2 regions of the Xenorhabdus sp. KJ12.1 genome follow, and region 2 is predicted to be linked to the other one. Evidence: predicted binding sites of a transcription regulator. Region 2 holds the regulator's gene; the other holds the start of a gene.
The links. Region 2 encodes ArgR, which controls arginine synthesis, uptake and breakdown. Its sites were predicted from a motif close to ANTGAATAAAAATACANT; they were not measured.

Region 1 (12,688 bases), on a different contig from region 2:
AAGGGACTTACCCTCCATTTACCTACCACGATGCCAGCAATAAATTAACCGGCTTTGATGTCGATATTGCCAGAGAAATTGCACGCAGGATGGATGTTAAACCTGAGTTTACGGAAGTAAAATGGGATGGTTTAATTGCAGGGCTGGATGCCAAACGCTTTGATGCCGTTGTTAATCAGGTTGGTGTGACTCCTGCGCGGGAAGCCAAATTCAGCTTCTCAATTCCTTACACAACATCTCAGGTTGTTCTTATCACCCGTGATAACAATGACAGCATCAAATCCTTTGATGACCTCAAAGGAAAACGATCCGCGCAATCTTTAACCAGTAACTACGGGCAATTAGCAACATCTTATGGTGCCACGCTGGTCAGCACGGATGGTTTTAACCAGTCCGTTGATTTAGTTGCCACCGGTCGGGCTGATGCCACTCTGAATGATCGTTTGTCATTTCTAGACTTCAAAAACCATCGCCCGAATGCGCCGGTGAAAATTGTCGCTCAGCAGACTGATGCCAGTAAATCGGCCGTTTTAATGCGCAAAGGTGATCCTGAATTAGTCGAAGCGATTAATAAAGCACTGCAAGGCATGAAAGATGACGGAACTTACGCCCGTATTTCCGAGAAATACTTTGGCACTGATATTTCTAAGTAATTAGTTAACCAACTGATCAGATTATATTCTTCAATTGCATTATCTTCTGCAAAGCGTCGGATATAATCTGATCAAGCTACTCTAAATCTACATTAATGCGACAGAGCCGTAATAATTGGTACTATCCTTTTTGCCAGAGGATAAACGGTACTATGATTACAATACTTACTTTTTGTAAGCGAAAGTGAACGAGAAGATATGTCGAAATTCTCCCGATGTGGACGACAATCAAAAGAAAGTTGACTTAATATCACATTTATTTCCTGTTCAGATACAGCAATATTATCCAGCGTTAAATCTTGTCCAAGTCTTTGCCGTAGAGTGAGTAAAAAATCGGTTAAATGTTGAAGCATTATTGGAGTTTCATGGCTATCGGGCAACCAATATACATCGTACGAATTCGTTCTATAAATGCGTGGGTGTATATCTGTAACGAAACTTGGCCCATTAACAATCTCATCAGGGTGAGCTAATCCTAGAGCGTGTCCCATCTCATGAAGTATCAGTGCATATGTATTATGCTCTGCATACTCTCTAAAAGATCTACCTCTCCCCATAGCGTCTTCCCAGTTGGTGAAAACATCATCTGTTATAGGAATACTTGGCCGGAAAAATATCCCTGCTGATGTGATGCCGTAGTCTGTCACATCCTCTTCATATTCTCTCGAATGAGGGAAGACAGTGTATGCATCCAAATTCCCAAGATAAAGGCCTGCATTACTACTATCTAGCATAACAGGTAGCATCGTTTGCAAAATGAAATTTGCAGATTCTCCTTCTCTCCTTTCCCTAACAGTGAAATGTGGTGCTGTCACACGACTCCAATATACTGCAGCGCGTTGCATAAGTGGTGCAATCGGAATATTTTCAACATCATCATGGTGTGTATACTGTATTGATAAATTTGGATCAGACAGTGTATATCGTAGTACACTGCCATACCCTACTAGAGGATTGTAGGTATCACCATTTTCATCAAAAAATAAACCGACAACAAAGTTTTTGGGATCACTATCAGATAGCGTTTTATTATCTGCTATGGCAGAAAATGGCGGAAACGACGATACCATGAATATTAAAATAAATATTTTCTTTATTAGATTCATTATAGTTTCTCCTACATTACCAAATATCCCATCCAGCCCATAATAGTACTATCAGTTCATTCTCCTGATCATCCGAGTTTGGAATACATTCCACATAAACTTTCAGCTTTGGAGAAAATTTAAATAACCATCATTAAACCATCAATTTTATTGTGCAAAATGACTCCCGCCATGCGGAAAAAAATTAAAAATATATAAAAACAATAAATAAAATTAAATTTCCATGTTAATTAATCATTCCGAAAAATTTGATATGATATTAAAATGAATTGCGTCTCATTATTTTTAAAGTAATTGCACCACATGAAAGATGCACACAGGGAACAAAAATAAATTTTATGACAATTAAATAAAAATAATAATTAAGCTAAAATAAAAACCAGAAAGAACCAGAAAGAACCAGAAAGAACCAGTAAAGTTCTATATTTTTGTGACCATAATACTTTATTATAGTGTCTAATTTTTAATTCTGCTATTTTGCCATAAAAAATTTTAAATAGGTTGAGAAAATAAAATTAAATACTTTTATATACAGTTGATTTCAGGATATATTCAATTCATGCTATTACCCAAAGCGCTTAGTCAAGCGCTGTCATCCAGTACCAAAAAAATCAAAATACATAACGAGGGAACAATGGTCAAAAATACAACACCCGACTACATCATCCGCCCTATTACCCAACAAGATAACCCTAATATTGCCGCCATTATTCGCGAGGTATCCGCCGAGCACGGTTTAACCGCTGACAAAGGCTTCGCCGTCGCTGACCCAATTCTGGATACTCTGTACGAAGTTTACAGCCAGCCCCGCAGTGCATACTGGGTTGTTGAAATGGCGGGGAAAGTTGTTGGAGGTGGTGGCGTTGCTCCACTGTCAGGAGGCGATAGTAATACCTGTGAACTGCAAAAAATGTATCTTTCTTCAGCATTACGGGGCAAGGGTGTTGCCAGACAAATCGTAAAACAATCGCTGGAGTTCGGTGTGGAACAGGGCTTTACGCGCTGTTATTTAGAAACGACAGAAAACCTGAAAGCAGCCATCGCTCTGTATGAAAAACTGGGCTTCAGCTACCTTGATGCGCCCCTAGGCAATACTGGGCACAGTGATTGTGAGGTTAGAATGGTTAAGATGCTGTAAAAACATAATAATATGCCCCGCGCGAACCGTGGGGCAAATGCGATAGAAAACTCAGTGTAATCTGGGTTCATCTTCTTCCGGGAAAAGATCACCTACATCATCGTCATCATCTGAAGCATTAGGGTCTTCAAAATAAGTTCCCCAGCCATCGTAATTCACACCCATTTTTTCAGCCAGATCCATCAATTGCTCAACCTGTGCGATGATCAGATCAGCCTCCAGACGGCTCTCACTGATTACATCACAACACATCAAAATAACGCGATCTTCTGTTTCCAGCTCTTCCGCATCTGTCACTTCATAACCAAGTTTAAATGCTTCAACTGCTGCTTTCTCCAGACGGTCAAAATCGTCTGCTGAAAAGTGGTGTTCAATGATATAAAGCGCTTCAGGATCACTGCCATCTTCCAATAACTCTTCGATGATCAAGCGAGTTTCTTCGCGCTGTTCTTCCAGTGCATGTGGGTCTGCCATGCCAATCCCCTCTGTCAGTTGGCTATCCTGTTCCGCATTCTCCCATCTTTTCTTTGCAAAGGATATAGCTATCCCGTGCTGTTAAACCAAAAGTACAGGCCTTAAGCGCCGGGTCACAATTCTCTTGGCTATCCTTAAATCTTCAATACACACTATACACTTCGTCTTTCCAGTTGCCTCTTTGTTGGCTGCGCTCGTTCACCCCAGTCATATAGTTATCTATGCTCCTGGGGGTTCTCTCTCTTGCCGCCGCGACGCATCTTGAAATCCATTGTGTATATAGCGCTTGTAATAAGATTTTTTATTGATATATAGTGCATATTAATTCAATTTATCCCTATGGAGAAAATGTCACATGAATCCATTTTTTCACCGTCATCTCCTGAGATTACTTGATTACAAGCCTAAAGAAATTGAGCTTTTTTTATCTCTGTCAATGAAATTGAAATCGAATAAAAAATCAGGTAAAGAAATTCCCTTGCTGGCAGGAAAGAATATCGCCCTGATTTTTGAGAAAGACTCCACCCGCACACGCTGTGCATTTGAAGTTGCAGCACATGACCAAGGAGCTAATGTCACCTATTTAGGTCCCAGCGGCAGCCAGATTGGGCATAAGGAGTCGATCAGGGATACAGCAAGGGTACTTGGGCGTTGGTATGATGGCATTCAGTACCGTGGCTATGGGCAGACAATAGTCGATACGCTGGCAGAATATGCTGGTGTTCCCGTCTGGAATGGACTAACGGATGAGTTCCACCCGACTCAGCTACTGGCAGATTTGCTGACGATGCAGGAACACAGTAGAAAACCCTTAACTGAAATAAAACTGGCCTATCTGGGCGATGCCCGTAATAACATGGGTAACAGCTTGCTGGAATCGGCTGCATTAACGGGATTAGATTTGCGTATGGTTGCACCAAAAACCTGCTGGCCGGATGCTCAATTAGTGAGTGAATGCCAAAAACAGGCAACGAAAACAGGTGGAAAAATCACACTGACGGAAGATATCGCGGCTGGCGTACAGGCAGCTGATTTCCTTTATACCGATGTCTGGGTCTCAATGGGTGAGCCTAAAAATGTCTGGCAGGAGCGCATTGAATTATTAGCGCCTTATCAGGTTAATATGGATCTCGTGAAACTAACGGGAAATCCAGATGTGAAATTCCTGCATTGCCTGCCGGCTTTTCATAATGAAGAAACCATTCTTGGTAAACAGCTTGCGGAAGAATTCAACTTGTCTGGTGGTCTGGAAGTGACTAATGATGTGTTTGAATCAGAATACAGCATTGTTTTTGATCAGGCAGAAAACCGTATGCATACGATTAAGGCTATCATGGTGGCTACATTGGTTAAAGAATTAGACTTTGATATTTAACACGCTATTTGAGAACTAACTTTATATACAATGGATTTCAAAATGCGTCGCGGCGGCAAGGGAGAAACAAATTCGTCAGGTACGAATTTGCCCGGCCAAAGGCTGAGCTCCAGTGAGAGACTGGAGCCTCTCAGTAATCTCCGGAGCATAGATAATCGTATGTTTATAAATACGGTAACTAGGGTAAGTGAGTGCAGCCAATATAAACATAGAAACAACTTGAAAGACGAAATGTCTATAAGTGGAAATTAAAATAGACGCCAGCATCTTAGCAACCGGCGTCTCAACAGATATCGGCTTAGTCAACAAGATATAATGAACTAAAGTCGTTGGTTGTTTCCACTAGAAAAGTATGACGGCATCCAAAATTATCCACTATCTCGGCCATACAGCCCGCATTTATTTTTCTTTCGTGATGAACGCGATTATCACAAAATCCAAGAGTTGCTCTGAACTCATTATTTTTAATGGGAAAATGTAAAATAGTATCTCCACCCGGTACGTTTTCCGTTCTTATTAAACTCTTAACTGGAATATCTAAAATATCCCTTTTTAACATGACACTCATTCGTGCAGGATCTTCACCAGGCAAATTACGACCTATAATGCCACCTTCAGGAATAGCCTCGTATTTAAAACAAAGAACTTTATATTCTTTAATGTATAATGAATCTGGTAGTCCCCAAGAATAAAAACTAATACTTATATAATTTCTGGTTTCAAATTCATTTAAATAAGCTATTTTTTGTTCTAACTTAAGTTCACGATGATCTACTTTATACGGTGCACGGGGTAATATTGTTACTACTTTATCATCTTGTGTGCTGGAAGAGTATATTTTTCCATTAATGGTCACTGTCGCTACAAGCTCCATTTTATCACTTGCTTCCGCCCGAAAATAGCGATAAATAGTCTCTGGATTTGTATCTCCCTGCTTACTTTTATTCTCATTGATTGTATTACTATTTATTACTTCTCCCCTAATTCCTTCATCATACTGATTCTTTACTTTATCACAGAACCAGGGAGAGCTGAGAGGAGTTTTGGGATGCTTTTTACTCGCTAGCGTCACACTCTCCTTTTCGTCTTCAGTTAATGGCGTATCGACACCATCCACTTGTTTTATAATATTAATAACCAATGTGACTTGCTGTCTACCATTATAATAAAATTTATCCGTCCTTCTGGGATCTCCAGAAGATATTTTAATATCAAATGTGCGAAAAGTAACATTCATTTAATTATCTCCTCATTTATTATATTTATACCATTCCTATAACTGTGATAATGAGAAATATAATAATCAATTAATTTAAATATAGAATAACCCCACCAAATGGTCAGAAAAACACAAGGTTTGTTTAAAATGGAAAGTCACTTTAATAAGCTATGTCCATTGTCTTTCAGATTGTAAACTCAAAAGACAATGGATAATATTTCGAACATAAATATATTGTAGAATACAAATATCAACCTAAGCTCAACGAAGTTTCAACGCCGGCTAAATACTAATTTAACCGCAAAAAACAGAAATAATCCTCCTGTCGCCCGGTTCATCCATTTGATGACATTACCACGCTTTAACACATGGGAAAGCGGACGTGTGGCAAAAATCAGAATCAGTGACCATATCGTACCCAGTGCGGCATGAATAGCAACTAAGCCAAATGTCCAGATCATGGGTGAATGCCCCTGAGGAATAAACTGAGGCAAGAAAGAGACATAAAACACACCTACTTTTGGGTTCAGTACATTTCCCAGCATGCCCCTGATAAACCAGTTCGACGCTTTAACCGAAGAAGTATTCACACCACCAAGATCGGTATTAGGGCGAAAGATCATCTGAAGACCTAACCAGCATAAATACAGCGCTCCACACCATTTCAGAATATTGAATGCCAGTTCAGATACAGCGATCAATGCACCCAAGCCAAATGCCACCATCGCTCCCCATATAAAACATCCGGCATCAATTCCAAGAGCGGCCTGAAAGGCTTTTTTGCCACCTTCCGCCGCGGCGGTTCTTAAAACCAAAGCTGTATCCAGACCGGGAGTTAATGTCAATAACGTAGCAGCAATCATGAATGCCAATAGAGAATCCAAAACTGTCATTTTTATCTCCAGAGTTAGGTGTGCATAAACATGTTTAATTATGATGTTACTTCATACTGATATATTCGACAGGAACCGCCTTTGTCAACCAGACACCGTTCTCGGCCTGATGGAATTTAATTCCCTGTTCATACATTATCCGCCCAGCCTTCACTATCCAGTGTTAGACCAATGGATTCAGGCTGATGACGCAATACGTAACTTAAAAATTTGCTGGTTTTAGTATCGATATGATCCATGTTTTCCCTCAGTAATCGGCGTTTTTATCTATTTTTCATTACCCAACGCTTCAGATAACTATCAAGTAAATCCTGATTGCGTTCACGATTATCCTTCAGCTCACAACGCACTACTGCCTCATTCAGTTCTGATTCAATAAATGCATGGACTCCCGGCTTGCGCAAACCATATTCTGCTTCATTGGCAGCTCGTTTAATTCGCAGTAAATCTGCAATTTCTGCTTTCAATTGAGGATCATAAACTGTACCCGCCACCAGCGTTTCAAAATCTATGGGAGGAGTGCCTTTACCCATCTCAATCCAACGCACAGCCAGTAATGGACGTAATACGTAAAAGTATTTTTTTAGCCGAACCTGCTCGCCCTGCAAATAACCCCTGAAGTTTTTCTTCGCCATTGAAAGATAGTGATAACGCGCTTTAATATCCGAAAAAAAATGCGGCACCATCGCTTTCAGCCCATTAGTTGCAGCCGCATCTGCATGATAGATGACGGGAGAATCCAGCCATTCCATCAAAGTCGGGTTAGCCTGCTTCAATAGTTTTAAAGCCTTGCGCAACTCCCAGCCACTGATATCCAGCTCATCATTTATCGGCTGTTCAATCACATCCCGCCCAGGTTCCACTTTGAGATACCAGTCCACGGGGTGAACATAAATGAATCGCACATCATAATCACTGTCCGGTGATGCAAAGCCCCACCCTCGACTGCCAGACTCACAGGCGTACAGTATCCGCACGCCATATTTTTTCTCTATTTTATACAGTTCTCTTTTAATACGAGCCCGCATTGCCGGGCTGACTGTTTCTGCTTCCCTTTCCATTTTCTTTTTCCTGCTGCGATCTTTCTAACCTTTTACACAAACTACCTGACGTAAAGTATGCACGATTTCCACCAATGAAGACTGAGCAGCCATTACTGCATCAATATCTTTATATGCCATCGGGATCTCGTCGATGACATCACTATCTTTTCGGCATTCCACATGCGCAGTGGCTTGTTTCTGATCGTTCACTGTAAAGCGTTTTTTCGCTTCAGTACGGCTCATTACACGCCCAGCGCCGTGGCTACATGAGCAAAAACTTTCTTCATTTCCAAGCCCTCGGACAATATAACTTTTTGCCCCCATCGAACCCGGAATGATCCCCATCTGGCCTTTACGGGCTGATACCGCTCCTTTACGGGTTACCAAAATCTCTTCACCGTAGTGTTGCTCACGCTGTACATAGTTATGGTGGCAATTCACAGCTTCTTGTTGTGTTGTGAACGGTTTTGGTATCTCGCGTGATAACGCCTCAAGTACCCGATGCATCATCACTTCCCTATTCTGGCGCGCATAGTCCTGTGCCCAGTCCACCGCTTCCATATAATCATCGAAATAGCGATTTCCTTCCTCAAAATACGCCAAATCACGATCAGGCAGGTTAGCGATATGTTGCTGCATATCTTTCTGCGCCAGTGTAATAAACAGATTACCAATGGCATTTCCTACTCCACGGGAACCGCTATGCAGCATTATCCAAACGCGATCTGCCTCATCAAGGCACAGCTCAATAAAATGGTTCCCTGTTCCCAGCGTTCCCAAATGCTGACGGTTATTGGTGTTCAGCAGTTTCGGGTATTTATCGGTGATATGTTTGAAGCGACCTGCTAACGTTGCCCAATGTTGATCCACCACTTCCGGCACCTTATTCCAGGAACCTTTATCCCGCCCGCCGCGGTTCACAGTACGACCATGCGGTACAGCAGCTTCAATAGCATGGCGGATATTCAGCAAATTATCCGGTAAATCTGACGCCACCAATGAAGTGCGCACAGCAATCATTCCGCAGCCAATATCCACTCCAACGGCTGCCGGAATAATAGCGCCGCGAGTCGGGATCACACTCCCGATGGTAGAACCTTTACCGACATGCACATCCGGCATCACTGCCAGATGCTTAAATACAAAAGGCATCTTGGCTGTATTTTGTAATTGAGTAATCGCTTTTGGATCAACCGGCACCCCATTCGTCCACATTTTTACCGGAGCACCGCTCTCCTGAGTCAATAAGTTATAAGCGTTGGTTTTCATTTCAGTTATCGTCATTTTTGTTCTCCTTTAATTTGTACCAATCCGTTTAATACTTGATCTAAACCGCCATAAACTGAGATCTGATTAATGCGTTCCGCAATACTTTCCAGTGTTTCCAGCTCTTTCAGGCGTAAGGCAATCGGGTTGTTCTCCATTACTTTGGCAGTATTCAGAAGTGATCGGGTTGCCGCCGTTTCTTCCCGACGACGAATAACATTCGCCTGTGCAGACTTTTCTGCTTCCACAACCTGTGACAAAATGGTCTTCATATCGCCGGGCAAAATAATGTCTTTCACACCAAGTGATGCCACTTCCAAACCAAAACGCTGGGCAATCTGCTGGATCTTTTCACCAACCAGATCATCAATAACCTGCTTATTCTCCAACAATTCATCCAGTGAGCGCGTTCCTACTATTTCACGCAAAGCAAATTGCAACTCGCGGTACAAATATGAAACTGGATCACTGAGCTGTTCGTATGCCATCAGAACATCCTGATAACGCCAGTTAGCAGATAAGTTAATGCGCAGATTTACCTTGTCACGGGTCAGTATCTCCTGACCACTGATTTCCAATACCTGTAACCGGGTATCAACAATTTCAACGAGCACATCATGCCCAACACGCCAATAACCTTTTAAACCCGGCTGTAATAATTCCTGTGCAATTCCATCAACCTTCAAAATCCCTACATGCCAAGCCGGGATTTGAGTAATCAGTACACAATCTGAACCTTTCACACTGCGTTTTCGCGCCATAGCAGACATTAACAGTGAAACCAATTCAGCATCAGCTTCCAGCTCAGAGGATTTCAATACCTCTATGCGGCGGGGATTTCCATTCTTCCAGTGCAAACTGCGGGTTGCCGGAGGCAGAATTTCGACCAACACAGCATGCTCGTATAGCAACCCCATTTCATCATCGGCTATGTCAATACCATCACAAAATTCGTCTACCCAATCGCTATGCTGCTGACGTAGATATTCAGCCAGATTATCTTCAACCTTAGCTTGTGAACGGGTATCGACAATTTCCACAGAGATGTCATAGCCAACACGCCAATATCCATACAAACCCGGCTGTAGCAACTCCTGTACAGTGCCATCAATTTTCAGAATACCGATCTGCCATACTGAAATCTGAGCAATCAGGATATTATCCAACCCTTTCACAGTGCGTTTATGGGTTTTCGCAGCGTGCAACAGGGAGACTAATTCAGGTGAAATCTCCTGTTCCGTCGTTTTACAGATTTCACATCGGCGCAACCCACTATTTTTCCAATATAGGCGGCGAGTTGCAGAGGGTATAATTTCATTCAGTAAATCATACTCATACAATAGTCCCATCTCATCTTCAGCCAGCTGGATATCATCACAATACTGTTCGACCCAATCGGCATGATACTGGCGTAAATGCTCTGCCAATTTTGCTTCTATTGCGCCACCAGTAAGGTTAAAAGTCGTCAATTGCAGTTTGTTAAACCAATCGCTAAAACGATATTCACCTGCGGTTAAAACCTGTAAGTACTCACCTTCTTTTGCCAGCAAACCAATTTGTCCCTGCAATATTTTTATTTTCTTCATCATAGTTATTTTTCCTTTTCATTCCCTGCACTCTGAAAACTGGGCATCAGGGCGAAGCCAAGGGGGAAATACATCGGTACTCAGACAGCAGCAGCTCAGTATTCTGCCCTTAACCCAGCATCATCTACCGAGTTTTCAAAGCGGTGACTCTCAAGCGGCAGTCACAGGGGTTTTCACTTCTATATTTTATTTTGTGTTTTACTTGGAGAGTAAAAGACCATATCCCTTATATGGTGCGAACTTGGGACTCGAACCCAATGTAACCCTGTGTTATTCGCTAAACGTCCCTCGCTGGCGGAATACATGCAGTGAAATGGCCTCATGCCATTACTTATGTACCGGCTGGGTTCAGAACCCGTGCAATTCCAGCATGTTGACACTTATAGCTATTGCCAATCCCGTGCCAACTTTGAAAATAGGCAAAAATATTTCTTATCATAATGAAAATTAAAGTTTTTTTATTTTTCCCTATTTTCAGCGATTGTTTTTGCCATTTGATTTTCTTATCTTTTTATATCGTTTTTTATAAATTTAGATAATCAATAACAGAGGCAAGGATGAAACGCAGAGTTGCTATTGGGGTTTTAGGAACAACATTAGATAGACGTGGGAAAAAAGCGAATCGCTGGACAAAATGGCGTCCTACTATTGGGCTATGCCAACAGCCTGAGCTGCCAATTGACAGGCTGGAATTACTCTATCGGGCAGATAGCTACAGTCTGGCGCAAAGAGTTAAAGAAGATATTGAAGAAACCTCCCCACAGACCCGGGTTGTTCTGCAAGAAATCCAGATTGATGATCCGTGGGATTTTGAGGAAGTTTATACTGCCCTGCTTGATTTTGCGGTGCGCTATCCTTTCGATATTGAAAATGAAGAGTATCTGGTACATATCACTACAGGCACGCACGTTGCCCAGATTTGCTGGTTTTTGCTAACTGAAGCGCGTTACCTGCCAGCCCAGCTGATCCAGACATCACCCAGAAATGGCGATCGCAATAGCCATCCTGAAGGAATCTACACTGTTATCGATTTGGATCTCAGCCGTTATACCACGTTAACCAGCCGCTTTCTGCGTGAACAGCAGGAGCAAGTGGCGTTCCTGAAATCCGGCATCGCTACGCGCAATGCCAGTTTCAACCACCTGATAGACCAGATTGAGCGTGTTGCGCTGCGCTCATCAGCACCGATCCTGCTGACCGGGCCAACCGGGGCAGGTAAATCCTTTCTGGCTCGCCGTATCTATCAACTCCGCCAATCACGCCATCTGCTTAAAGGGCGTTTTGTCGAAGTAAACTGTGCAACATTGCGCGGTGATAATGCCATGTCTACACTGTTTGGACACGTCAAAGGGGCATTTACAGGGGCAATCCAGCCGCGAACCGGCCTATTACGCGAAGCTGATGGTGGTATTTTATTTCTGGATGAAGTGGCCGAGTTAGGCCTTGATGAACAAGCAATGTTATTGAAGGCGATTGAAGAAAAAAACTTCCTGCCGTACGGCTCTGATCGGGAAGTTTACAGTGACTTTCAGTTAATTGCCGGCACTCACCGGGATCTGCGGGATAGAGTTGCTCAGGGAAAATTCCGTGAAGATTTATATGCCCGTATCAATATGTGGACTTATCAGTTACCCGGACTGGCTCAGCGCCGTGAAGATATTGAACCAAACATCGACTATGAACTGGCCCGCTATGCACAAATGCAGCAAACACAGGTTCGTTTTGATAAAGAAGCCCGACAGATTTACCTGCGTTTTGCCTGCTCAGAACAAGCCAAGTGGCGGGGAAATTTCCGTGAATTAAGTGCATCAGTCGCCCGTATGGCAACGTTTGCTGAAAATGGCCGCATCAATCAGCACTTGGCAGAAGAAGAAATCATCCGCCTCAGACAACACTGGCGAGAAGAAAATAGTTCCTCCCTACTGCCGGATCATT
Region 2 (12,688 bases):
GGGCTGGCCATCCTCGCTCGCTCGTTAGGCCACGAAGTGACCGGTTCCGACGCCAATGTGTATCCTCCTATGAGTACTCTGTTGGAAAATCAGGGTATTGAACTGATCCAGGGATACGATCCTTCACAACTCAATCCTGTGCCAGATATGGTGATCATCGGTAATGCCATGACACGGGGCAATCCTTGTGTTGAGGCGGTTTTGGATCGTGGTATTCCTTATACATCCGGTCCGCAATGGCTGCATGATCATGTTTTGCCGGAGCGTTGGGTTCTGGCGGTTGCAGGAACACATGGCAAAACGACAACAGCCGGAATGCTGGCATGGATTCTGGAAGCTTGTGGTTATAAACCGGGGTTTTTGATCGGCGGCGTACCGGGTAATTTTGAAGTTTCAGCACAACTGGGTGAAAGCCCGTTTTTCGTAATTGAAGCGGATGAGTATGATTGCGCTTTTTTTGATAAGCGTTCAAAATTCGTTCACTACAGCCCCCGCACGCTCGTTATGAACAATCTTGAATTCGATCATGCTGATATATTCGAAAATTTGGCTGCGATTCAAAAACAATTCCATCATCTTGTCAGAGTCGTGCCGGGAACCGGTAAGATCCTGGCCCCCGACCATGACATTAATCTGAAACAGGTTATCGGCATGGGATGTTGGAGTGAACTGGAATATACCGGTGAAACAGGGAGCTGGCAGACAAAAAAAACGACTCAGGACAGCAGCACTTATCAGGTGTTCCATCATGGTGAGTTGGTCGGTGAAGTTAGCTGGTCATTAGTGGGTGAACATAATATGCATAATGGCTTGATGGCCATTGCAGCAGCTTACCATGTTGGAGTGCAACCTGCGGACGCTTGTCAGGTATTGGGTGACTTTATCAATGCTCGTCGCCGTCTGGAGTTAGTAGGTGAGGTGAATGGCATCTCGATTTACGATGATTTTGCCCATCACCCAACAGCAATTCTGGCAACGCTGGAAGCGTTGAGAAGTAAGGCCGGGGGTATGGCTCGTATCCTTGCTGTTCTGGAACCTCGCTCAAATACGATGAAACTCGGCATGAGCAAAAATGAGATAGCTCCTTCTCTGGGCCGTGCAGATGAAGTATTCCTGTTTCAGCCTGGTAATATTCCGTGGCAAGTTGCTGAGATTGCTGAACAATGTATTCAACCCGCCCGTTGGTGTTCTGATATCGATGCGTTGGTACGGATGATCGTTGAATCAGCACAGCCCGGCGATCATATATTGATTATGAGCAACGGTGGTTTTGGTGGTATTCATGAGAAATTACTGGCGGCGTTGAACAAAAAGGAACAGGCGGCCTGATTGTTCATGTGAGAGGATCGCAATGATCGGGCGATCCTCTGTGTGGCTAAACAGCGTTTGATCTATTATTAATTTACAGTTCTTGATCAAACAAATTGAGTATAGCTTCATAGAGCTGTGCCGTTGTAACAGCCTTTGTCGGGGTAGAAAAAACCGTATCATCCCCTGCTATGCTGCCAAGTATCCCTTCCGCTTTACCTAATGAATCCAGTAAGCGTGCAATCAACTGAGCTGCGCCGGGGCTAGTGCGAATAACCACGACTGAATGATTATAATCGACATCCAATACCAGATTTTTTAATGGGCTGGTGGCAGTAGGAACGCCTAATTCAGCTGGCAGACAGTAGACCATTTCCATTTTTGCATTGCGGGTTCTGACTGCACCAAATTTTGTCAGCATTCTGGAAACTTTAGACTGGTTAATGTTTTCAAAGCCTTCTTCCTGAAGTGCTGCAACAATCTCACCCTGAGAACTGAATTTTTCTTCTTTCAGTAATGCTTTGAACGCTTTTACCAAATCTTCCTGTTTCGAAGGAATTCGCATATTTCACCATCGTTAAATCCGTTATGAAGTCAATATTATGCAAAAGTGTGAATTTTTATGCAAGGAAGGGACGGAAAGACCGTGACAGGATGCATAATTACATGATTGAACAAGGTAAATGTATTGTTAATAAAATGGAATCACTAGCAGTAAAAGAGAAGAACAGATTAATTAACTCATTAATTCATAAGATAGCAAGAATAATTCCTAAAAAAGTGCCCGTTATCTCATTAACAGATAAGCATTTTGTCTAAAATAAAGAACTTTGGTGTTCCATCCTCAGGCTATTAGGTAGATAATCTGGCTGTTAACAGATTGTTTTTAATACGTAGTGATGAGTAAGGCAGAAGGCTTATCCCATACCTGTATTGAATAGGGTAAATTGAGCCTCTTAACCAGACAGATTTCAGTTTATTACAGCACTTAATTTTTAAAGGAGTATCAGGATGAAAGTTGCAGTTCTCGGTGCAGCCGGTGGTATTGGTCAGGCACTTGCCCTTCTACTCAAGACCCAGCTTCCTTCAGGTTCAGAACTTTCTTTGTATGACATTGCCCCAGTAACCCCAGGCGTTGCTGCCGATCTGAGCCATATCCCGACAGCAGTGAAGGTCACTGGTTTTGCGGGTGAAGATGCAACTCCTGCATTGGCAGGCGCAGATGTTGTATTGATTTCTGCTGGTGTAGCGCGTAAACCTGGTATGGATCGCTCTGATCTATTTAACATTAATGCAGGCATTATCCGTAATCTGGTTCAGCAGATCGCTAAAACATGCCCGAAAGCATTAATCGGAATTATTACTAACCCTGTGAACACGACTGTAGCAATCGCTGCTGAAGTTCTGAAAAAAGAGGGTGTGTACGATAAAAACCGTCTGTTTGGTATAACAACACTGGATATTATCCGCTCTAATACCTTCATTGCCGAACTGAAAGGTAAGAAACCAGAAGAGCTGGAAGTTCCTGTTATTGGTGGTCACTCTGGGGTAACTATTCTGCCATTACTGTCTCAGATTCCTGGTGTTAGTTTCACTGATGAAGAAGTTGAAGCTCTGACAAAACGTATCCAGAATGCCGGTACTGAAGTTGTTGAAGCAAAAGCGGGTGGCGGATCTGCAACTTTGTCTATGGGACAAGCAGCTGCCCGTTTCGGCCTCTCCCTGATCCGTGCTTTGCAGGGTGACAGCAATGTTATCGAATGCAGCTATGTAGAAGGTGATGGCAAACACGCTCGCTTCTTCGCACAGCCTATTCGCTTAGGTAAAAATGGTATTGAAGAACGTTTAGATATTGGTCAGCTGAGTGAGTTTGAACAAAACGCACTGAATAATATGTTAGACGTTCTGAAAAAAGATATTGAATTAGGCGAAAAATTTATTAATGGTTAATTCAATTAATTTTTAATTTATTAATATACGAATTAACTTAAATATATTAGATAACTAAAACCGCTAACTTAAATACAGTTAGCGGTTTTTCTTTTCAATAAATATATTGATAGCTAATTATTCTTTTTTCTCTCTGATTTTCCTTTCTAATAATTCTCCGGTATGAGGGTCGAAATAACGGCTGGGCCATATTTCAGACGGATGAATACCTAAATAATTTGCTATTATCCATTCTCCCTTGGGCCATGGGCGAGAAAGAGTATTCGCCAAAGTTGATGAGCTTAATCCTGATTCACGGGAAACAGCGGCCAGAGTTGTTCCACGTTTACGTAAAGCAGCAATAATATCAGCAGGATGCCAATCCGATTTCATAGAAATCATTTTTTTAATCCTTTCCTATTAAATTTAGAGCCACATTAGTGGTATAACTAAAGCGTTAGAGTGAAATTAATAACGAACATGGATCTGTTATTAAGAAAATAAAATAACATTATTTTTTCTAAAAATATTTCTAATTTTTTCTTAATAACTTCTTTTTTGAACTTGGTTACAAAAATAGAGAAACATTATGAAAAAAGAGTGGTATACGGCAATGGAGTTGACCGGTGTAGGTGAGTTACCTAGATCACCACAAGGAGTGAATGCCAGAGCGAAACGTGAAGAATGGATGAGACAAAAGCGAGCGGGTGTTCAGGGTAGGGCAATTGAATATCACTATTCTTGTTTTCCTGAAACAACATTAGCCGCTCTGGAACTTAATGAAATATCGCCTGAATATCAGGTTCAGAAACAAGACCCTCTATCTATTTGGGTAAGTGCATTTAATTTACTCACGGATGAAGAAAAGGAGGTAATTACAGAAGTGATACTAAGAGATGGTATAAGAAGTTTTTTGGAAAAAATTCTAGCTACCTGAGCCAGCTTTTGAAAAGCCAAATTGAAAAACAAAGGGTATAAAATTTGGTTTTCTCTTTACTGCTCCGGTAATAAGCGAGGAGAGAGAGATGAAAAAAGAATGGTATTCTGCAAAGGAGCTCATTGGCCTCGCTGGTCTGCCATCATCCCCTCAGGGGGTAAACTTGATGGCAAGACGTGAAGGTTGGGAACAGCGTCGTAAGCGTGGGGTGCAGGGAAAAGCGCTCGAATATCATGTCAACAGCCTGCCTGAAGATGTTCTGAATGTACTGGCCGTGAGTGAAAGCTCGGTTGAGTATTACCGGAACAAACGGCAAGATCCGTTTATGATTTGGGTGGAAGCTTATTATCAACTGACCAAGCCCGAAAGGGAGCGCATGGTTAAGTTCATTTTACGGAAAGGACTAGCCAGTCTTGTCCAATACACAGGAATTCAAGAAGTTGAAAACAAAGGCAGTATCTCAGACTGAATAGTCTGAGATACTGATTGCATAAGCTCAGGAAAGTCGCTGCACAGCGATATGGGCAAGTCCCACAAGGGCCGCTTTGTATGGAGACTCATCAAGTACTTGTAACGCTGAAATTGCCTTATCAGCTTCTTCCTCGGCCCGTTGGCGGGTGTAATTGAGTGAACCACACTGTTTCATCGTTGTAAGCACAGTATCCAGCAAATGGCGGCCATTACCTTTTTCAATCGCCTCGCGGATCAATGCTGACTGCTCAGGAGTTCCGTGATTCATCGCATGTAAGAGCGGAAGAGTCGGCTTACCTTCATTCAGATCATCCCCGGTATTTTTTCCGAGCGTGTTATCATCGGAATCGTAATCTAAAAGATCATCGATCAACTGGAATGCAGTACCAAGATAGCGACCATAATCGCGTAGTGCTGCTTCCTGTTCCGGGGTTGCATTGGACAGAATAGCGGAAGAATGTGATGCCACTTCAAACAGGCGCGCCGTTTTGCTGTAAATGACGCGCATGTAATCATCTTCTGAAATATCCGGATCATTACAATTCATCAACTGCATCACTTCGCCTTCTGCAATGACATTCGTGGCATCGGACATCAGTTTCAGCACGCGCATTGAGTTGAGATCAGTCATCATTTGAAACGAACGGGTATAGATAAAATCACCGACCAGTACGCTGGCTGCATTGCCATACATGGCATTAGCCGTTGCCCGACCGCGACGCATATCGGATTCATCTACGACATCATCATGAAGCAGGGTTGCTGTATGAATAAATTCTATCAGGGCAGCAACTTTGATATGTTTCTCTCCCTCATGACCCAGTGCCTTAGCGACCAGCACGGCAATCATTGGGCGAATGCGTTTGCCACCGCCACTAATAATGTAATAGCCAAGCTGGTTGATAAGCGCAACATCAGAATTTAATTGGTTAAGAATGGTTTCATTAACCGCTGCCATATCATCAGCTGTAAGTTTAATTATCGATTCTAAGTTCATGTTTTGGCTTCGGACTCTGATTCAGAGCTGTGCTCATTAATTAGTATATCAATAGATATCACGTTTTATTGATTGTACTTGAAAAACCGTTCAAATAAATGACAATCGAAAAACTCCGCTTTTTTCTCATCTGTTCTAATTCTGCTCTTGTCTTCCAAACGGTTTTTGCGTAGAATTCGCGCCCTATTGTGAATATTTTATAGCGCGCTCTGGAAAGAATTTTAGGGGGTGCGCGGAAAGCGGAGTTTATATGTACGCGGTTTTCCAAAGTGGTGGTAAACAACACCGAGTAAGCGAAGGTCAGACAATTCGCTTGGAAAAGCTGGACATCGCAACAGGTGAAACTGTTGAGTTTGACCAGGTTCTGATGGTCGCTAATGGCGAAGATATCCAGATCGGCGCTCCAGTAATCGAAGGCGTTAAAGTTAAAGCTGAAGTAGTTGCACACGGTCGTGGCGAGAAAGTTAAAATCGTTAAGTTTCGTCGTCGTAAACACAGCCGTAAGCAGCAGGGCCACCGTCAGTGGTTCACTGAAGTTAAGATCACTGGCATCGCTTAAGATATTAGGAGAGCAGATAAATGGCACACAAAAAGGCTGGCGGCTCGACTCGTAACGGTCGCGATTCCGAAAGTAAACGTCTGGGTGTAAAACGTTTTGGTGGTGAGTCTGTATTAGCAGGTAGCATCATCGTTCGTCAACGTGGTACTAAATTCCACGCAGGCAACAACGTAGGTTGTGGCCGTGACCACACCCTGTTCGCATTAGCTGACGGAAAAGTTAAATTCGAAGTTAAAGGTCCAAAAAACCGTAAATTTATCAGCATCGTAGCTGAATAAGTTTTTTGAACTTCGATAGAATCGGAAGCCCTGCAATGTGTGTTGCGGGGCTTTTTATATTTTGGATTACGCCATCTCTGGGTACGATCTGCCATCCAGCTTTATAGTGGCTATCCTACGGAGAAAAGTGATGAAATTTGTAGATGAAGCCAGAATACTGGTTGCAGCGGGAGATGGTGGCAATGGCTGTGTCAGCTTCCGTCGTGAAAAATATATTCCAAAAGGTGGGCCGGACGGCGGTGACGGTGGTGACGGTGGTGATGTCTACCTGCTGGCAGATGAAAACCTTAATACCCTGATTGACTACCGGTTTGAAAAATCCTTCCGCGCTGAGCGTGGGCAAAACGGTCAGAGCCGTGATTGCACCGGCAAACGTGGTCAGGATATTACCATTAAAGTTCCGGTAGGAACCCGTATCCGCGATATCGCTACAGGAGAGATTCTGGGTGATATGGTGCGTCATGAACAACGTCTGATGGTTGCCAAAGGCGGCTTCCACGGGCTGGGTAACACCCGTTTTAAATCCTCGGTTAACCGTGCTCCGCGTCAAAGAACAATGGGAACACCGGGAGAAACTCGTGACCTGATGCTGGAGCTGATGCTGCTGGCTGATGTCGGTATGCTTGGCATGCCGAATGCGGGTAAATCCACCTTCATTCGAGCGGTTTCAGCAGCCAAACCTAAAGTGGCTGATTATCCATTTACTACGCTGGTACCAAGCCTTGGCGTTGTACGTATGGATAATGAGCAGAGCTTCGTAGTCGCTGATATTCCCGGCCTGATTGAAGGTGCATCAGAAGGTGCAGGTTTAGGTATCCGTTTCCTGAAACATCTGGAGCGTTGCCGTGTTCTGTTGCATCTAATTGATCTGTGCCCGATCGATGAATCTGATCCAGTAGAAAATGCTCGTATTATTATCAACGAGTTGCATAAGTACAGTGAGAAACTGGCTGAAAAACCACGTTGGCTGGTATTCAATAAAGTTGATCTGACTGATCCAGAAGAAGCTAAGCTGAAAGCGAAAGCAATTGCGGATGAACTGGGTTGGGAAGGCGATTACTACATGATTTCAGCCGTGAATCGTCAGGGTGTGAAAGAACTCTGCTGGGATATCATGGAATTCATTAAAGTTCAGCCTCGCCAGATGAATGCTGAAGAAGGCGCTCAGCCGGAAAAAGTTGAATTCATGTGGGATGACTATCATAAGGAACAGTTGCAGCAGGTATCTGAGGAAGATGATCTGGATGACGACTGGGACGAAGAAGATGAAGAAGGCATTGAGTTTATTTATAAACGCTAATCGCTTATTTCAGATGCTTTAATGATGAAAAAGGGTGCTGTTAAAGCGCCCTTTTTTCTTTCTGGAATTCCCTTTTTATGAATTAATTATACCTTATGGATTGCGAGTTGCTTCGCGGCGGCAAGGGAATGACAAATTCGTCGGGAACGAATTTGCCCAGCCAAAGGCTGGCCTCCGGTGAGAGGCAGGAGCCTCTCAGTAATCCCCGGGAGCATAGGTACCGTATTTTTATAAAAACGGTGACCGGGTTGAGTGAGCGTAGCCAACAAAGAGGCAACTTGAAAGACGACGGGTATATCAATTATTCTGGTATAGAGATTTATATAAATGATGCTCGAAACGAACCAGAGGAGCCCGACGATTCCGTAGATTTTCTGGGGTAACAGAGTAAGATGAAATAAATTGGACGAAAGCAATCTGTTGCCCACTAGCCGCTGTCATAAAGCCAGCAAGATTATACACCCCTTGCAATGAACCTGTTTTTGCAAATACCTTACCATCCACACCCGCAGTATGAAGTCCCGGACGATAGGCTAACGTGCCGTCAAAACCTGCTTTAGGTAACATAGAGATGATATCCAGCTCATTGTTGTGTTGCGCAATGAATTGCAGGATTTCCATCATTGTTGAAGGAGTGATGAGATCGTGACGTGAAAGACCAGAGCCATCAACGATGACCGCATTACCGATGTCAATACCGGCTTTTTGTTTTAGAATTTGGCGGATAGCATCAGAACCGGAACGCCATGTACCGGGAACATTAAAGTAATAATGGCCGAGAGTACGATAAACCGTATCTGCTATCATGTTATCTGATTTTTTTAGCATCACCTTGAGCAAATCAGGTAAAGGTGCCGATTGATTCATTGCCAGCGTTTTTTCGGGCTGTTGAGGAAATGATTGGCGCCGTAGGTGGCCTTTCAGTTCAATTCCCGCGAGGCGTAATTCATTTTTCAGAATAGTTCCAACATAGCTTGCCCCATTCTGGACAGCAAATGCCAGTGGCAAGGGTTCATCGCGCTGAGTCAGGCAGCCAGTCAGGGTATATCGGTTTAATTCTCCTGTGGTGACATCAAGTTCACAGTATTTTGCTTCCGATGAGCCTTTAGCGAGCGTTTTAACTTCGCTGAAGACGTTGACGGGATAATAAGAAGGCGTGTGAACAATAGCTGGTTCATTAGCCTGTTCTGCACTATAGAGTAAGACAGAAAAGCAGTTTTTATCGACAATGGCAGCTCCGGGCGGCGCGCTGAAACATTGGGTCATATCATTCCATACCCATCCTGGCGCTTTATCGTGGCTGGAAAAAATAGAAATGTCGATGATGAGATCGCCGTTAATCTGCTGTATACCGGACTGCTTCAGCTTCTCAACCATATTGCGTAGTTGCGTGCGCGTCAGTGATGGATCGCCGACAAAGCGGGCAATAAGGTTACCCTTTAATTTGCCATCTTCAATATTGGCATTGCTCTCCAGAGTTGTGACAAAACGAAAATCTTTGCCAAGCTGTAATAAGGCAGCTAATGCTGTCACTATTTTCTGAGTACTGGCCGGTAATGCCAGTTGTTGCCCACGATAATCAATAATTGGTGCTTTTTCACCGATTTTTTGGGCGATAAATGAAACGTTGACCCCTGCTGGCAAATATTCAATATTCTTCTCAATTGAAGAAGCATTTGCACTAAAAACGCTCAGGCTCAGACTGAGCAGACAAGCTATTTTGCTGGTAACTTTTAAAAGAGCCATAGATCTCGCATATAAATGTGGGTGTATTTCAATAAAATTTGTATTAATAATACTAAGACGCAATTCAGGAAAAAGTAAACGATGATCCATCACCAACTCTACGTTAAAATGATAGATTAGCAGGTAGAATGTGTATGTGAACTATCAGACTATTCTGTAGTTTACGCCCCTTTTATTGTCTGGAAGCCCGCCTGATAGGGTGTGCTCATTGTGTTGCAATATATTGCAATCTACTGTTATTGCAAAATAAGTTAACTTTTTGCAAAAATCAGGAAGATGTTGTCTGGGCTTAGGATTGATTTAGAGGTTTAATAAATGAAACAAATTCCGATGACGGTACGTGGCGCGGATAAATTGCGCGAAGAATTAGAACATTTGAAAAATGTACGTCGCCCTCAAATTATTGCTGCAATCGCTGAGGCACGTGAACACGGTGATTTGAAAGAAAATGCCGAATATCATGCTGCCCGTGAGCAACAGGGGTTTTGTGAAGGCCGTATTCAAGAAATTGAAGCTAAACTTTCTAATGCGCAGGTGATAGATATCACGAAGATGACCAACAATGGCCGCGTGATTTTTGGTGCGACGGTAACGGTGCTGAATGTTGATTCTGATGAAGAACAGACTTACCGCATTGTGGGTGACGATGAAGCGAATATCAAAGAAAATCTGCTTTCGGTTAATTCACCTATTGCCCGTGGCTTAATTGGCAAAGAAGTGGATGATGTCGCTGTGATTGAAACACCTGGCGGTAAAGTGGAATATGAAGTTCTGAACGTCGAGTATGTTTGATATTCAGCTGAAAAGCTAAGCTTTCCTTCCCACACGATGGTGCGGGAAGGAAAATGGTAAGTGGTCATAATACCGGTAATGATAATGAAAAGGCCCGATGAGGTCTTTTTTTGTCATGATAAAATGGCACTTTTGTATAAAGATATCGAGATTATTTCGGTAAACTAATCTTACGCTCTTCAGAAGGGCGATAGAGAACTAGCATTTTTCCAATAATTTGCACATTATATGCACCAGTTTCACGAACAATAGCTTCCGCGATCAAAGTTTTGATTTCACGGTCTTCGCCTGCAACTTTGACTTTGATAAGCTCGTGATGCGAAAGGGTTTGTTCGATTTCGGCCAATACGCCTTCAGTCAGTCCGTTGTTACCGATCATGACAACAGGCTTTAATGAATGAGCGAGACTTTTCAGGTATTGCACTTGTTTCTTGTTAAGAGTCATCGTTTTTTTGCTTAGTTGGGATTGAAAACGACCTATTCTACCGCCATCTCTTATCTATCACCATAAGTGTGTGGTGTGGTTTGATAAGAGAGTGAAAAAAATAAGACTCTCTGTTAGTAACAGTTGGAAAGAACAATGGCCAATAAAAAACGCTCAGCAAGCTCAAGTCGCTGGTTACAAGAACATTTTAGTGATAAATATGTTCTTAAGGCGCAGAAAAAAGGGCTTCGCTCCCGCGCTTGGTTTAAACTTGATGAGATACAGCAAAGCGACAAAATATTTAAACCGGGCATGACCGTTGTTGATTTAGGCGCTGCTCCAGGTGGGTGGTCTCAATACGTAGTCGGTCAGATTGGTGGACGTGGTCGGGTCATTGCCTGCGATCTTTTACCAATGGATCCCATTGTCGGCGTTGATTTTCTGCAAGGGGATTTTCGTGATGAGCAGGTATTGAAAACATTACTTGAGAGAGTTGGTGATAATAAAGTCCAGGTCGTCATGTCGGATATGGCTCCCAATATGAGTGGAACCCCCGCGGTCGATATTCCTCGATCCATGTATCTGATTGAATTAGCATTAGATATGTGTCGTGATGTGCTGGCCCCTGGGGGCAGTTTTATTGTCAAAGTGTTTCAGGGAGAAGGCTTTGATGAATACCTGAGGGAAATACGCTCCCTTTTTACGAAGGTTAAAATTCGTAAACCGGACGCTTCGCGGGCACGTTCGCGTGAAGTATACATTGTAGCGACGGGGCGGAAAGTATAGTACCCTGCTGCTATTTGTTAACACAGTTGTAATAAGAGGTTAATCCCTTGAGTGACATGGCGAAAAACCTGATTCTCTGGTTAGTCATCGCAGTTGTCTTGATGTTATTGTTCCAGAGTTTTGGTCCCGGCGATTCTAGTGGTCGTAGGGTGGATTACTCTAACTTCATCAGTGAGTTATCACAGAATCAAATAAGTGAAGTACGTATTTCTGGTCGTGACATTGATTTCACTAAGAAAGACAACGGTGGAAAATACAGCACGTATATGCCAGTTCCAGATGAGAAGCTGCTGGATACACTGCTAAACAAACAGGTAAAAGTTGTTGGTGAACCACCAGAACAACAGGGCCTGTTAGCGTCTATCTTTATTTCATGGTTCCCAATGCTGCTGCTGATTGGCGTTTGGATCTTCTTTATGCGTCAAATGCAAGGTGGTGGCGGTAAAGGAGCAATGTCTTTCGGTAAAAGCAAAGCTCGTATGCTGACGGAAGATCAGATCAAAACGACATTTGCGGACGTTGCTGGTTGTGACGAAGCAAAAGAAGAAGTGGGTGAGCTGGTGGAATACCTGCGTGAACCCGGCCGTTTCCAGAAACTGGGTGGTAAGATCCCGAAAGGCATCCTGATGGTTGGGCCTCCGGGTACAGGTAAGACCCTGCTGGCGAAAGCAATTGCAGGTGAGGCTAAAGTACCATTCTTTACCATTTCTGGTTCTGACTTCGTTGAAATGTTTGTTGGTGTTGGTGCTTCCCGTGTTCGTGATATGTTCGAACAGGCGAAAAAAGCCGCTCCTTGTATTATCTTTATCGATGAAATCGACGCGGTAGGCCGTCAGCGTGGCGCTGGTCTGGGTGGTGGACACGATGAACGTGAACAGACACTGAACCAGATGCTGGTTGAGATGGATGGCTTCGAAGGTAATGAAGGTATCATCGTTATCGCTGCAACCAACCGTCCTGATGTACTGGACCCTGCACTGCTGCGCCCTGGTCGCTTTGACCGTCAGGTGGTTGTTGGCTTGCCAGATGTCCGTGGTCGTGAACAAATTCTGAAAGTTCACATGCGTCGTATCCCGCTGGATACCGACATTGATGCCTCCATCATTGCCCGTGGTACACCTGGATTCTCGGGTGCCGATTTGGCAAACCTGGTGAACGAAG

Region 1: the regulator ArgR is predicted to act here: its motif matches at 3,685-3,702, upstream of argF (ornithine carbamoyltransferase).

The regions. Positions count from the first base shown of each region.
Region 1 covers NZ_CAWNQH010000094.1:184,898-197,585, forward strand. Annotated here, with positions in the region: gene AACS92_RS17380 (amino acid ABC transporter substrate-binding protein) at 1-653, shown strand, start outside; gene AACS92_RS17385 (hypothetical protein) at 746-1,759, opposite strand; gene AACS92_RS17390 (GNAT family N-acetyltransferase) at 2,394-2,897, shown strand; gene rraB (ribonuclease E inhibitor RraB) at 2,949-3,371, opposite strand; gene argF (ornithine carbamoyltransferase) at 3,727-4,746, shown strand; gene AACS92_RS17405 (hypothetical protein) at 5,045-5,983, opposite strand; gene AACS92_RS17410 (LysE family translocator) at 6,238-6,858, opposite strand; partial or broken gene AACS92_RS17415 (RNA 2'-phosphotransferase) at 6,996-7,097, opposite strand; gene AACS92_RS17420 (nucleotidyltransferase domain-containing protein) at 7,122-7,919, opposite strand; gene AACS92_RS17425 (RtcB family protein) at 7,944-9,170, opposite strand; gene AACS92_RS17430 (slipin family protein) at 9,182-10,321, opposite strand; gene rtcR (RNA repair transcriptional activator RtcR) at 11,311-12,688, shown strand, end outside.
Region 2 covers NZ_CAWNQH010000127.1:123,131-135,818, forward strand. Annotated here, with positions in the region: gene mpl (UDP-N-acetylmuramate:L-alanyl-gamma-D-glutamyl-meso-diaminopimelate ligase) at 1-1,329, shown strand, start outside; gene argR (transcriptional regulator ArgR) at 1,403-1,873, opposite strand; gene mdh (malate dehydrogenase) at 2,320-3,258, shown strand; gene AACS92_RS20530 (helix-turn-helix domain-containing protein) at 3,376-3,639, opposite strand; gene AACS92_RS20535 (DNA-binding protein) at 3,827-4,174, shown strand; gene AACS92_RS20540 (DNA-binding protein) at 4,263-4,643, shown strand; gene ispB (octaprenyl diphosphate synthase) at 4,671-5,642, opposite strand; gene rplU (50S ribosomal protein L21) at 5,893-6,201, shown strand; gene rpmA (50S ribosomal protein L27) at 6,222-6,479, shown strand; gene cgtA (Obg family GTPase CgtA) at 6,610-7,779, shown strand; gene dacB (serine-type D-Ala-D-Ala carboxypeptidase) at 8,077-9,525, opposite strand; gene greA (transcription elongation factor GreA) at 9,841-10,317, shown strand; gene yhbY (ribosome assembly RNA-binding protein YhbY) at 10,469-10,762, opposite strand; gene rlmE (23S rRNA (uridine(2552)-2'-O)-methyltransferase RlmE) at 10,898-11,527, shown strand; gene ftsH (ATP-dependent zinc metalloprotease FtsH) at 11,575-12,688, shown strand, end outside.